2 regions of the Mycobacterium sp. NGS41 genome follow, and region 2 is predicted to be linked to the other one. Evidence: riboswitches for the same ligand, from Rfam matches in the RefSeq annotation. Region 2 holds a riboswitch; the other holds the start of a gene.
The links. Region 2 has a riboswitch for fluoride ahead of AC5Y21_RS20355 (potassium channel family protein). Riboswitches for the same ligand answer to the same signal wherever they lie in the genome.
Positions count from the first base shown of each region.

Region 1: another riboswitch for fluoride. It lies ahead of AC5Y21_RS11000 (MFS transporter); the one in region 2 lies ahead of AC5Y21_RS20355 (potassium channel family protein).

Region 1 is NZ_JCALDF010000009.1:53,894-62,073, forward strand. Features, by position in the region: gene AC5Y21_RS10990 (thiolase family protein) at 1-806, shown strand, start outside; gene AC5Y21_RS10995 (ArgK/MeaB family GTPase) at 827-1,717, shown strand; fluoride riboswitch at 1,804-1,877, shown strand; gene AC5Y21_RS11000 (MFS transporter) at 1,993-3,252, shown strand; gene AC5Y21_RS11005 (FAD-dependent oxidoreductase) at 3,300-4,919, opposite strand; gene AC5Y21_RS11010 (IclR family transcriptional regulator) at 4,934-5,611, opposite strand; gene AC5Y21_RS11015 (alpha/beta fold hydrolase) at 5,765-6,625, shown strand; gene AC5Y21_RS11020 (bifunctional 3-(3-hydroxy-phenyl)propionate/3-hydroxycinnamic acid hydroxylase) at 6,625-8,180, shown strand, end outside.
Region 2 is NZ_JCALDF010000027.1:9,295-15,737, reverse strand. Features, by position in the region: gene AC5Y21_RS20365 (histidine phosphatase family protein) at 1-151, opposite strand, end outside; gene eno (phosphopyruvate hydratase) at 218-1,486, opposite strand; gene AC5Y21_RS20355 (potassium channel family protein) at 1,730-3,448, opposite strand; fluoride riboswitch at 3,933-4,008, opposite strand; fluoride riboswitch at 4,173-4,234, shown strand; gene AC5Y21_RS20350 (PE family protein) at 4,728-5,027, shown strand; gene AC5Y21_RS20345 (PPE family protein) at 5,042-6,406, shown strand.

The DNA of each region.
Region 1 (8,180 bases), on a different contig from region 2:
ACTCGGCATCCACGTCGCCGCGGTCAAGGTTTCAGATGGACGGTGAGTGGGTCGACTGGTTCCCGCCGACCCATCCAGACCGGCCCGACGCACCCAACATGGACATGTCGATCACCGTGGGCTGGAACGCAGCCGTGGCCGCTGGCGTGAGCCGCGAGGAGATGGACGCGTGGGCGTTGCGGTCGCACCGCAACGCGATCGCCGCTATCGACGAGGGCCGTTTCGTCGACGAGATCGTCCCGATTCAGACGCCGCATGGCATGTTCTCGGTCGACGAGCACCCGCGCCGCGACACAAGCATGGAGAAACTGGCTGCCCTCAAGCCGCTGCATCCCGAAATCGATGGCTTTTCTATTACCGCCGGCAACTCCTGCGGCGCCAACGACGCCGCCGCGGTGCTAACCATCGCCAGCGACGAGCTGGGACTGCCCGCACTGGCGCGCGTGGTTTCCTGGGCCTCGGTCGGTGTCGATCCCGCCTCGACGGGCTTGGCACCCGTCGACGCTATTCCGAAAGCGCTTAAGCGGGCCGGACTTTCAGTTTCCGACGTAGACCTGTTCGAGATCAACGAGGCATTCGCGGCAATGTGTGTGGCCACCGTCAAGCTGCTCGATCTGGACCCGGACAAAGTCAACGTCAGCGGCAGCGGCTGCTCGCTCGGACATCCGGTGGCGGCGACCGGCGCCAGGATGCTCGTCACCCTGGTGTACGAACTGCGTCGGCGCGGCGGCGGCATAGGGGTCGCCGCTATGTGCGCGGGCGGCGGGATGGGTTCCGCGACCGTCATCGAGGTCGCTGCGCCCTAAGGAGTCGAATAGGCCGCAAGATGGACATCGCCGATCTGATTGCCAGTGCGCGCAACGGTTCTCCGCGTGCCGCGGGTCGGTTGCTCAGTCTTGTCGAAGGCGACCGCCGCGACGAAGTACTGGCAAGCCTTGGTGGTCCCGAGGCGCGAGCGGCCCGCGACGTCGGTGTAATAGGCATAACCGGACCGCCGGGCGCCGGCAAGTCGACGACGATCGCGGCACTGGTCGGCGCGTACCGGGAGCGTGGCTGCCGAGTGGCTGTGCTGGCCGTGGATCCCTCGTCGCCGTTCAGCGGTGGTGCGCTGCTGGGCGATCGGATACGAATGGCCGCGCATATCAACGACTCCGACGTGCTGATCCGTTCGGTGGCAAGCCGCGGCCATATCGGCGGCCTGGCCGCCGCGGTTCCGGCGGCTATCCGCCTGCTGGGTGCGATCGGATACAACGTGATCCTGTTGGAGACCGTGGGCGTGGGCCAATCCGAGATCGAGATCGCCGCCGTCGCGGACCCGACCGTCGTCGTCCTCAATCCCGGGGCCGGCGACGCGGTCCAGGCCGCCAAAGCGGGTGTGCTGGAAGTCGCTGACATCGTGGCGGTCAATAAGGCCGACCGGGAGGGCGCCGAACAGACCGTGCGGGACCTGCGAGCTGAGACCAAAGCACCCATCCTCAGCCTCATTGCCGCACGGGGAGAAGGTGTTTCGGACCTCGTGACCGCGATCGACGATCATCACCGCGCCGACAGCCGCGCCCGACGGCTAGCTCGGGCCCGGGCCCAAATCCTGTCGCTGGCGCAAACCCGGCTGCGGAGCAGCCCGGATCTCGACGGGCTCGCTGAGTCGGTGGTCGACGGCCACGACGATCCCTATACCGCAGCGGAACGCTTGGTTTCCAAGGGTGAGCAGACGTAAAAGCCCCCGATTTCGTGCCGAAACGGGTGCTTTTGCGTCTGCTCGCCGATGCTATTGCTTGACCAATAGGAATGCGCGTTGGTTAACTTGGCAGCGGCGAAGGAGCCCGCCAGGAAGATCGTCTCCTAACCGTCACATGGCTGATGGCTCCTGCGAAAAGAAGGAGTCGCAGGTGGCTATGTTCCCTCCGTTCGCAAGTCGAATTGTGTTGTGCGGTAGCGGTGCTCGTGGCGAGGCTGCGTGCCACCAGAACCAGATCGCAAGCAGGGCTCCCCATGAGTGACCAGCCCGATACCGTCGACAACGAGGGAAAGGCGTTGCCCAACAACGCCTCCCGCCAGCGCGGTCGCCGGTTATCGCCCGCGCTGAAGTTCGTCTTGATGGTCGGCGTGATGAGCTTCTTCGCCGACTTCACGTATGAAGCGTCCCGCAGCATCGTCGGACAGTTCCTCGGTCTGCTTGGTGCCGGAGCGCTGGCGATCGCGGTGATCACCGGATTCGGCGAACTGCTCGGCTACGGGTTGCGCCTGGTCTCGGGACGCGCTGCAGACCGCACCGGACTGTACTGGCCGATCACTATCGGCGGCTACGTCTTGCAGATGTCGGTGGTGCCGCTGATGGCATTGGCCGGCAGCTGGCAGATCGCGGCCGTCCTGGTGATCGCGGAACGAATCGGGAAGGCAATCCGCAACCCGCCTCGTGACGCCATGCTCTCCCATGCCGCAAAACGGATGGGCTATGGCTGGGGCTTCGGTGTACATGAAGCGCTCGACCAATTCGGCGCTCTGGTCGGTCCATTACTCGTCGCGTTTGTCGTCGCCAGCACTCATGGCAACTATCGGCTCGCGTTCGGCGCGCTTGCCGTTCCGGCTGTGATTATGCTCTCGCTGCTGGGGGTGGCGCGGCTACTTTATCCACGCCCGCAGGATCTTGACCCGGCCACCGCACCGATGCGCACGCAGCAGCTGCCGCGAGTGTTTTGGATCTACCTCGTCGCCGCGGGGTTGGTGGCCGCCGGCTTCGCCGACTTTCCGATCATGGCCTACCACTTCCAGCAAACCGGCACCATTTCTGCGACGTATATACCGGTCTTCTACGCCTCCGCAATGGCGGTGTCGGGTGCCGGCTCCCTGGTGTTCGGACGTCTTTTCGACCGGGTCGGTATCGGTCTGTTGGTACCGCTGACGGTGGCCGCTGCCGCGTACGCGCCGCTGGTCTTCCTCGGCGGCTTCTGGCCCGCCCTGATCGGCAGCTGCCTGTGGGGCTTGGGGATGGGCGTTCATGAATCGATCATCCCGGCCGCAGTGGCCCCGATGGTATCGCCGGCTCGGCGCGCCTCCGCCTACGGCATCTTCACCGGCATCTACGGCCTCGCCTGGTTCGCCGGCAGCGCTGTCATTGGCGCGCTGTTCGGCCTAACCGTCGGCAGCGTCGTCGTATTTGCGGTTGTCACGGAACTCGCCGCGGTACCGCTGATCCTGTTGGTTATGCGGCACACCGCGGCCGCACCCGTTTCCCAGGGTGAGCAGACGTAAAAGCCCCCGACACGCCGTGCGTGCGGGGGCTTTTACGTCTGCTCGCGCTACTCGACGGACTTCCCGGTGGCGGCCGCATATCCTGCGCGGTAACCGAAAACCATTGCCGGGCCGATGGTCCCACCGGCGCCGCCATACGCTCGTCCGGTCACGCCGGCCATCGCGTTGCCCGCAGCGAACAGACCCGCGATCGGCTCGCCGGTGACGTGAAGCACGCGACCGTCATGGTCCGTCCGCGGCCCGCCCTTGGTTCCCATCGCACCGACGCATACCGGAACCGCGTAGTAGGGGCCGGTGTCGATCGGGCCGAGTGTCTTCCCGGCCAGTGTGGTGGCCTGGTCGTCACCCCAGTAACCGTCGTAAGCGCTTGAGCCACGCCCGAAGTCGGGATCGGATCCGGCTGCGACGTGGCGATTCCACTCTTCGATGGTGCGAGCGAGGCCGTCGGCATTGATGCCGGTCTTGGCGCCCAGCTCGGCAAGGTCCGCAGACTCGCAGAACCAGTCCGGGACGGGCTCCCCGGGGGCAACGCCGAGAAATCCATAGCGTTGCAGGTGAATTGAATCGAAGACAATCCACCCACTGTCGTTGACGTAGCCGCCGCGAGGATCGAGATAGTGGAAGGCGCCGGCCATCGAGTTGTAATCGCAGGCCTCGTTGACGAACCGGCGTCCGGCCCGATTGACCATGATGCTTCTCGGGCGCGTGCGTTCCAGCCGTACGCTGCGGCTGCGTTGATTGCCCGAGATGGAGTCGCCCGGGATCCGGACGATCGGCACCCACCATGCTTCACCCATGTTCGCCAGCTCGGCGCCGTGCGCCATCGCCATGCGCAGGCCGTCGCCGGTGTTGTTCGGCGGAGATACCGCTCCGTGCATTGGGCCGCGCAGAAACGCTTGCACCAGAACAGGATCCCATTCGAAGCCGCCGGTGCCCAGGATCACGCCGTGGCGGGCGCGAACGCTCATGCTCTGTTCGGGCCCAGCGATTCGCGCTCCGGTGACCTTCCCGCCGTCGACGATGAGCTCTTCCGCCCGTGTCTTCGTGCGTGGTGTCACCCCGAGATCGAGCAGACCCTTCAGCAGTCCCGCGATCAACGCGGTGCCGGCCACGCATAGGTCGCCGGCTTGCTCGTCGACATCGGCATGCAAACGCGCGCGGGTTTCGGCGTCGAAACCGACGTTGGACCAATCTTCCGGAAACGATGTGATCTGGCTAGCCCATTCGCCAAGTTGGCTGAGGTCGAAGGGAATTGCGCTCAGCGACCGGCCACCGCTCGGTTGTCCCCCCGGCAGCTCGGGCTGGTAGTCGGGAAAGCCCGGCGCGATCTCGAAGCGCAGACCGCTGTGTTTCTCGACGAAGTCGAGCATCGCGGGGCCGGTGTGTACGAATGTCTCGACCAGCGCGTCGTCCATGGAACCGAACGACTGCGCGCGCAGGTATCGCAATGCGTCGTCGACCGTCAATTCCCGGTCGGGACAACGGTTGTGGGCGGGGATCCACACGATGCCGCCCGAGACCGCAGTCGTTCCGCCTACGGTTGGAGCCTTCTCGAACACCTGCACTGAGGCACCGGCCACCGCGGCTGTGAGCGCGGCGGTGAGCGCGGCGCCGCCGCTGCCGAGCACTATGACGTCATAGACGTCGGCTTCGTGGTCCCGAGGCATGGTTTGCTATCCCTTCAGCTCAGCAGCGCGGACAAGTGCTTGGCGGCTTTGATGACGGCGTCCTTCCCACGCAATACGACGTCTTCGCGGTGGGAGATGAGGTTGATGCAGGTTGGTGGTGACGGCGCCTGGCGGTGTACCGGCACGGCCAATCCGTAGGTATTCGGCTCGATCTCCCCGTACGTCATCACCCAACCGCGCTCACGCGCGCGCATCACCAGCTCGCGTTCCCCCGGCCGCCGGGGCATGCTCGCCAGCAGGGCGATCCCGGCGGCGCCGCGGTCCAGTGGATACCGGCTGCCCTCGTGGAACGAAAGCTGGTAGGCCACGTGGGTCGGGACGATCACCGCGATCGCCACTTGCTGGTCGCCCTCCGCGACCAGCAACGACACCGTGGTGCCGAGTTCGTCGGCCAGCGCTCGCAGCGTCGGGAGACTCACTTGGCGCACATTGTGGTCGAACGACGCGCCCAGCACGGCCAGTCCGGAGGCCGGCCGGTAGCGCCCGTCCTCACCCTTGGCGACCAGCCGGAACTGGGCCAAAGTCGAGAGCAATCGATAGGCGATGGTCCGATGCACTCCGACTCGGTCGGCAAGTTCTTGCACAGTCAGTCCGGTTGCCGACGCCGCCACCATCTGCAGCGTGGTCAGCCCCCGGGCCAGCGTCTGCGAACCCGTCGCCGAGGCCGTCACGGGCTTGACAGACCCACACGCGAGAGCGAAGCTCTATATATAACGCACATTAGTGTGCGATATTAGCACACGCTGTATTTCAAAAACGCCTGTATTCCAAAAGCGAGAGCCGGATTTTCACCAGCGACATCCCAGAGAGGTGCCCCAGAAGGAATGGAGTTCGAAAGCGTCTGGAGCGACCTGCAAGGCGTCGCGTTTTCGCAGGGCTACCTGTCCGCCGGCGGGGTCCGGACCCGCTATCTCCGGGCCGGTGACCCGGCCAAACCGGTCCTGGTGCTGTTGCACGGTTCTGGCGGTCACGCCGAGGCCTATGTCCGCAATCTGGCTGCCCACGCCGAACATTTCTGGACCTGGTCTATCGACATGCTCGGGCACGGCTACACCGACAAGCCGGGGCATCCGCTGGAAGTCAGCCACTATGTCGAGCACCTGATGGCCGTGCTGCGCGCCATCGGCGCCGACCGTGCCAGCATCAGCGGTGAGTCACTCGGCGGCTGGGCGGCCGCGCGGGCTGCCATCGACCATCCCGACGTGGTCGACCGGCTCGTCCTCAACACCGCCGGCGGTTCGCAGGCCGACCCGGCGGTAATGCAGCGGATCATCACCTTGTCCATGGCAGCCGCCGAGAACCCGACGTGGGAAACCGTTCAGGCGCGGATCAAGTGGTTGATGGCGGACAAATCCAAAGATTACGACGACCTGGTCGCCAGCCGTCAACGGATATATCGCCAGCCGGGGTTCGTCGCGGCCATGAGTGACATCATGGCACTGCAGGATCCGGAGATCAGGGCGCGAAACATCCTGGGACCAAATGAATATGGAGCGATCACCGCGCCCACGCTGGTGCTGTGGACCAGCGACGACCCGACCGCCGATGTGACCGAGGGCCGCCGCATCGCCTCGATGATTCCCGGCGCGCGGTTCGAGGTGATGCCTGGCTGTGGTCACTGGCCGCAATACGAGGACGCCAAGACCTTCAATCGCCTGCACCTCGACTTCCTGCTGGGGCGTTGATGGAAGGAACCGGGCACCGGACACAAGACGTCGACGTTGTCGTCGTCGGTGCCGGCCCGGTCGGGTTGACCTTGGCCAATATCCTTGGCCTGCAGGGGGTAAGGACGTTAGTGGTCGACGAGCGGGCGACGCTGATCGACTACCCGCGCGGGGTCGGGCTGGACGACGAGGCGTTGCGCACGTTCCAGTCGATCGGTCTGGTGGACCGCATCCTGCCGCACACCGTACCCAACCAGATCCTGCGCTTCTACGACGCACAACGCCGTATCCTTGCCGAGATGGCGCCGCCCGACGCGCGTTTCGGCTGGCCCAGGCGCAACGGGTTCGTGCAGCCCCTGGTCGACGCCGAATTGCTGGGCGGTTTGGACAGATTCGATCATGTCGAGGTCTGGTGGGACCGTCCGATGACGTCGTGCGAACAGACCGCCGATGCGGTGACCGTCGAGCTCGGCGGCGAAGCTGAAGGCTGTAGTGTGCGTGCGGGTTACGTCGTCGGCTGCGACGGCGGTCGCAGCATTACCCGCCGGATGATGGGCGTCTCGTTCGACGGGACGACGTCCCCGACGCGGTGGCTGGTCGTCGACATCGCCAACGATCCGCTCGGTCACCCGAACAGCGAGGTGGGCGCCGACCCCGAGCGCCCGTATGCCTCCATCTCGATCGCACACGGTATTCGCCGGTTTGAGTTCATGATTCACGCCGACGAGTCCGACGAGCAGGCCGAGGATCCGGCGTTTCTGACGCAGATGCTGGCGCGGATGGTGCCGCACCCGGACCGGGTCAACGTAATCCGCCGTCGTGTCTACACCCACCACTCGCGGATCGCCGGCGCCTTCCGCAGCGGCCGGTTGCTGCTGGCTGGAGACGCCGCGCACCTGATGCCAGTCTGGCAGGGGCAGGGCTACAACAGCGGAATACGGGATGCGGCGAATCTGGGCTGGAAACTTGCAGCCGTGGTGACCGGACGCGCGGACGCCAAATTACTGGACACCTACGATGTGGAGCGGCGCAAGCACGCCCGGGCGATGATCGACCTCTCCACCATGGTGGGGCGCGTCATCTCGCCGACCAACCGCCGCGTCGCCGCGGCGCGCGACCTCGTCGTCCGATCGGCGTCAATTGTGCCGTCGCTCAAGAGGTATGTGCTGGAAATGCGGTTCAAACCGATGCCGCGTTACGAGCACGGAGCGGTCGTCCATGACGTACCGCGCCAAGCGGGCTCACCGGTGGGCACCTTGTTCGTACAGCCTCGTGTCGACACCAGAACGCAGCGTGATGTGCTCTTGGACGATGTGCTCGGCGATTGGTTCGCCGTGCTGTGCTGGAACAACAATCCGCGAAAAATCCTCGGGGAAGACGCGTTCGCAAAGTGGAAGGCCTTGGGAGCACGGTTTATCGCGCTGCGCCCGCTGACTCAGTTGCATTGGACCGGGCACGATGATCCCGACGTGGTGATCGTGGGCGATCGCACCGGTGGGCTCAAGGCCTGGTTCGACGGTCACCAGGAATCGGTGTTGTTCCTGCGTCCGGATCGCTGCATCGCGGGGGCTTGCAT
Region 2 (6,443 bases):
TGGGACTTCGCTCAGCAAGGACTTTCGCCAGACACGCCACCTCGGCCAGCCCTACCTCGTCGAGCGGCGGGTCGCTAAGTCCGCGTAAGCGGTCTTCGGCGTTGAGCGCGGTGCGGCCGTGCCTGGCCAGATATACCAGCGTGATTGTCATAGCGGGACTAACCCTTTCGTCGTCTTGGCCGTGGTCTTCGCAACACCGTGATCGAGTCCAGGGGAATCAATGATCATCAGGCACCAGCCCGAACTCCAGATGAGGTGTGGCCTCAGCGACTTCGATCAGTCGGTTGTACTTCGCGACCCGTTCACCGCGTGCCGGAGCGCCAGCCTTGATCTGACCGCAACCCGACCCGACCGCCAGGTCGGCAATGAACGTGTCGTCGGTTTCTCCCGACCGGTGGGAGATCATCGCGCCGTAGCCCGCATCTCGGCACACGGCAAGTGCCTCAAGCGTTTCCGACACAGTGCCGATCTGGTTCACCTTGATCAGTGCGGCGTTGGCGACGCCCGCGTCCACACCGAATCGAATCAACACCGGATTGGTCACGAAGTTGTCGTCGCCCACCAGCTGGACCCGGTCGCCGAGCGCCGTGGTCATCTTCCGCCAGCCGTCAGTGTCGGTCTCGCCCATGCCGTCTTCGATGCTCCACACCGGGAACTCGCGGATCATCCACGAGTACCGTTCGATCATCTCCTCGCTGGAAAGCGACTCGCCCGCTACCTCGTACCTGCCGTCACGATGAAATTCACTGGCCGCTGGATCCAGTGCGATCGCCATACCGGCGCGTCCCGGAGTGTATCCGGCGTCGATGATTGCCTTGGTGAGCAGCGCCAGCACCTGTTCGGGCGAAGCGATATCGGGAGCGAACCCGCCCTCATCACCCAAACCGGTGGCCAGCCCGCGATCGGCAAGTTCGCGGCGAAGCCGTGCATATACCTCCGCGCCGCCGCGGACGGCTTCGGCCAGTGACGGCGCACCGACGGGAGCGATCATGAATTCCTGAAAATCCAGCGCATTGGGAGCATGGACGCCACCATTCACGACATTGAAGTGTGGCACCGGCAGGCGCGGTGCCACTGTCGGCCCGGACAGATAGCGCCACAACGGATCTCCGGATTCTGCGGCGAACGCGCGTGCGGCGGCAATCGAGACGCCGACGATCGCGTTGGCACCGAGTCTCGATTTATCCCGGGTGCCGTCCAGCACTCGCAGGGCATCGTCAACCTCGTCCAGGGATTCAAAAGCGCGACCAACTATTGCGTCGGCGATTGCACCGTTGACATGGGCGACGGCGCGCTGCACACCCCGTCCGTCGTATCGATCGTCGTGGTCGCGCACTTCGACGGCCTCGCGGGTACCCGTCGATGCCCCGGACGGCACCCCAGCGCGAACAGCGCGCCCATCAGCCAACACCGCGCGCACACAGACCGTCGGCCGGCCACGCGAATCCAAGATCTCCACCGCCGAAACCGACGAAAACCGCATCACCACTTGCCGCCTCCATATCCACAATTCGGCCAAAGCCGGTCCAGTAGACAAGGGACCGTTGGCCGTCCATCGTGGACGTGCGGTTGTGGCGAGCCCCACCGCCGCGATCACACTATCAGTCCGAGAACGCCGCGAACATACGTTTCGACGGCATCAAACTCGCTTGAGCGGTACCCATGGCGCGGGTGTACAGCACCAGCGCTCAGCCGTCCTTCGTAAGTGCCTCACCCTTGGCGCATGCCATCATCGATCGACGGTAGCGGACAGCTCCGGAAGCTGCCCTTTGCGGAGCGTCTCTAGTAACTCGCGGTATGGGCCAATGAGGTAGACAGTGTCGTAGGCGCGTAATCGGGCGTCGCGACGGGGATGCAGCCTAACCGGCGAACCCGGCCGAGTGATCGCAATGACTCGAGTCTTGGTGGAGAGCTCGAACATTTGCATTCCGTCGAGTTCACTGCCGACCACCACCCGCATGGCGCCGACCACAAACGAGCTCTGCCCGACCGAAAACGTGGCCAGCACGTCGAGATCAATTGCGGCGCTGATAAACCACGGTGCGGCCAGCTCAACGGTTGAGCGAACGTTAACGAAGCCGAATCGCTTTGCGATCACGCGGCCCAACGCGCGATCGTATACTCGCAACACCAGCGGCACGTCCGGTCGAGTGACTTTGGGCGACAATGGGCGGCCCAACATCCTGGCCGCGATGATGCCGGTTTCAACGTTAACCACTTCGCTTCGGGTCATCACCGCCACCGCGCGTGCCCGATTGACGCGCGCCAACTCAAGCGTCTGATGCATGGTCGCGTCTCCCAAGATCACTGGAACGTCGAGGTCGATTACCGAAGACACGAAACGGTTGTTCTGGTCGCGCTCGATGACCACGACCTCGTATCCAGCAGTGGTCAAATCATTCACCACGCGTGCCCCTACCGCGCTGAGCCCAATAACAATTACATGATTGCGGAGATGCCGCACTCGGGGACGCCCGGCCGAGTAAATGAAACGACGTGAAAGCAGCACGTCTGCGATGAAGGAGACGATTAGTGCGGTGTTGATCACGCCACCGAACATCATCATCACAGCCAATAGCCGCAGCCAGACGGGCTGGTTTAGGAAGCTGAAATCGCCGTAGCCAGTTGTCGTGAGGGTCTCGGCGGTGAAGTACAAAGAGTCAATCCACGACATCCGCGGTGAAGCCTTATAGCCCAAATGTATTAAGGCCATCGAGCCGATGATAAGTATCACCAGTGCGCTCATGATCGGGTAGAACGCCGGGTTCACGTCGTCACGCACAGCGCGTATGCCGTCGAGGAACCGGCGCAAGAGGGGTCGTCGGGATCGCGACTTAGTGGGGCGCGGAGCTTTAGTACCACGAGCGCTGAGCTCGTCCACGGTTCCGATCATCATCACCCAATCGCCGGCATGCACCGCGAGGTCGCGTCCCGGGCAGAGGTCCGTCATTCCGGGGGTCGGTGAGCTTTGGCCGTGAATCACCGCCACCGGGGCAAGATCGCCGTACAGTTCGCGCAGCGTGTCGTCGCGGACGGCCTCGCTGCCCGACACCAGGAACTCAATGCCCGCTGCGGTGAACGCGTGGGTGGTGCGCGCCAGACATGCTTCAACGATTGACGTTGACGCGAGTTCGGCGACGTCGAGTATCGCGCCAAGTTCACTATCGTCGTTGAGCGCCTCACGTAGCACGTCGTTGGCCAATCGCGCTACCACGCGAATGTTGGGGTTGGCTTCCTTTGCGAGCAAGGCAATTTCGAGATTCGCCACATCGTCATCGCCGGTGCACACGACAGCAGCCGCTTGGGCGACGCCAGCTTCGACGAGGTCGTCCGGCGTATCGGCGACCTCCTCGTCGACGAGCCGGACGACACGAGCTCCGGCGCTTTCCAACCCTTCAATAATCGCGGCCGTGAGCCCACCGCTACCAGAGACAATGATGGTTTTCATGCGATTGTCACCACGCTTCGCCAGCGGCCGCAGTAGCCGGCTCACAACCTCTTGTCGATCTCGCAACACCTGCCCCGGTCGGCACCGGCAGCTCACCGGCATGCCGCTTTCGGTGGCCGATTCCTTTCATCCACGAAGCGCGCGTGTAAGAAAAACCGGACGGTACAAGACGTTTGGTAACGAATGCCGCAGACATTGTGTTCATGGGTCGGGAATAGGATGATTGGCCAGCGACCCGCAGGCAATCGCGACAGCCTCGCAAACTCGGCTCGAACCAAGAGATGAAGCCGCTAAGCGCAGGTGACACTTCAGCGACAGCCGTCACCTGGAGCACTTGAATGATCAGCGGCGGCAGACCGTCGTGCGCCATCTGGTCGTGGAAGCGCTGGGCTGAACGACGCGAGTGATATATCGGGACCGCGGCGACGTCGTGCACCAACTCGCCGAGCAAGGCCGCGCAAACAGGTGCCACCTGCGACTCCTCGGGTTCGCAGGTGCCATTAGCCAGTTTGGCGGTTCGGAGAACAATTCCCCAGGCGGACGCCATCGCCACAGCCAGTTAACCAATGACGACGCGGCTTGGTCAAGAACGGCACCACGTCTCGATGATTGCGGGCCCCGAACGTAAGGGCTGGTTGCCTACCGCGACGCCGTGATATTTGAGGTCGGCTTGGGCGAGGATTGTGTTTGCGACATTGCGTCCGCGGTTAGGCCGACGTTACCATCGCGCATAGGCGATGAAGCTCGCCGTAACCGCCGCACCTGGCTGATGGCTTCTACCCGTTACTTGGCTCGGGTGCAAGGCAGGTGGTTAACGGTGGCTCACTTATCTCGCGTCTTAATCGTGGTTTGCCGTGCTGTTCCCCACGTGTGGGTGCATGCGGTACTCGATTGGCCTTGCGAGAGCGCGTCATGCACGGCATTCAGGACAACTCGATGGATCCGGAATATGCTGGAGCCGAACGGCTTTCGCGTTGCACATCGTGAGGCCGTCAGGTCAACTTCTCGCCGCTATGAGCAACTCATCCTCAGCATCCGGCGAAGTCCATCTGCCCTCTACTGCACTCGGTGTCTACTGATTCAGCCACTCGGCTCTCATGGTTTGCACGCGAGTTCACGTCACCGATCGACGGATTGGCCGGCTACCCCGCTCGCCAAACTGCAATCTGGGAGCGGGTTTTCAACAACAGTGCAGAAAGTGCTGCACATCGAATGAGGGGGGAAGGCTGCCTGAACTTTTGTCATTCACAAGTCGATGACTCGTACGGAAGGAAATCTTATGTCTTTTGTGACCACGCAGCCGGCAACGCTCACGGCGGCTGCCGCCGACCTGGAAGGTATTGGTTTTGCGATGGCAGCCCAGAATTCGGCCGCGGCGGCGCCAACGACCGGCGTGATTCCGGCTGCTGCCGATGAGGTGTCGGCGTTGACGGCCGCGCAATTCGCCATCCACGCGCAGATGTACCAGGCGATCAGCACCCAGTCGGAAGCGGTCCATCACCTGTTTGTCGGCGCGCTAGGGGCCAGCGCCGCATCGTATGCGGCCACAGAAGCTGCCAACGCCATAGCAGCCGGCTAGACGAAGGATGCGCAATGGATTTCGCGATACTACCGCCGGAGATCAACTCCAGCAGGATTTATACCGGTCCCGGCTCGGGGCCGATGCTTGCGGCTGCGACGGCCTGGGACTGGCTGGCCGCCGAACTTGATTCCACGGCAGACTCCTACGGGTCGGTGGTTTCGGGGTTGAGCAGCGGGCCGTGGCTGGGTCCCGCGTCGGCGTCGATGGCCGCAGCAGCCTTGCCATACGTCGCGTGGATGACCACAACGGCTGCGCAAGCTGAGCAAGCCGCCACACAAGCCAGGGCCGCAGCAGCTGCCTACGAGATGGCCTTCGTGATGACGGTGCCCCCGCCGATGATCGCGGCCAACCGCAGCCTGTTGCTGACGTTGGTTGCGACGAACATTCTGGGGCAGAACACTCCGGCGATCGCGGCCACGGAAGCCCATTACGCCGAGATGTGGGCCCAGGACGCCGCCGCGATGTACGGTTACGCCGGCTCGTCGGCGGCAGCAGCAACCTTGACACCGTTCACACCACCCCCGCCGACCACCAACCCGGCGGGAGTGGCCGGCCAAGCCGCCGCGGTACCGCAGGCGATCATGTCGAGCGGCCCGAAAGTGATGTCGGCGCTCCCCCAGGCCCTGCAGGGGCTCGCGGCGGCACCGGCGGCAGCCGATCCGCCGGACCCGCTCTCCACCCTGGGGACCATCCTGACGGCGATCGCCATACCTGTGGCCGCCGCCGATACAGTAGCGGCCGCTACCGCGGCGCCGGCGTCGATTTTTAGCGGGTCGGCGTCGTCGGTCTCGGCAACGACGACGATGAGAGCTCTTCGGATCAATGCCGACCGTGACTTCGCTAAAGGTGAGGGGCCGTTCACCGGAGATGGGCCGGGCGCCGCCATGTTGCCACAATGGATTGCCGGCGGCGCAGGTGGCGTAGGTGAACCGTCGACAGCGGCGCAGCCTGTGGCTGCCAGCATGGGACAGGGCATCTCGATCCGCGGGTTGTCGGTGCCGCCGGGCTGGGCGTCTGCGGCTCCGGCATTCCGCCCTGCCGCCTATGCATTGCCGATCACCAGCGCCGAAGCCGTTCCCGAAATTGCGGCAGTTACTTCCAGCGGCCTGTTCAGTGAGATGGCACTAGCGGGTGTGGCGGGAGGTGCGGTCGGTAGCACTACGTCCATGGGGCTTGGAGGTGAGCGGATGAGGATGACGGGTCGCGAAATGCCGAAGCCAGCGCAGCAGCCACCCGACGGCCCAGTTACCGAAATAGCTGCCGAGCTAAACGAACTCGCCGCACGGGCGCAATCGCTCCTTGCCAAGCTGCACGACTCTGGACTCATGACCACGGAGGAGGTCACAGAACAGAAAAGACGCTTTATCCCTAACTGAGACGAAGGGCATGGCCGGCTGACTGCTCCGCGGCGCA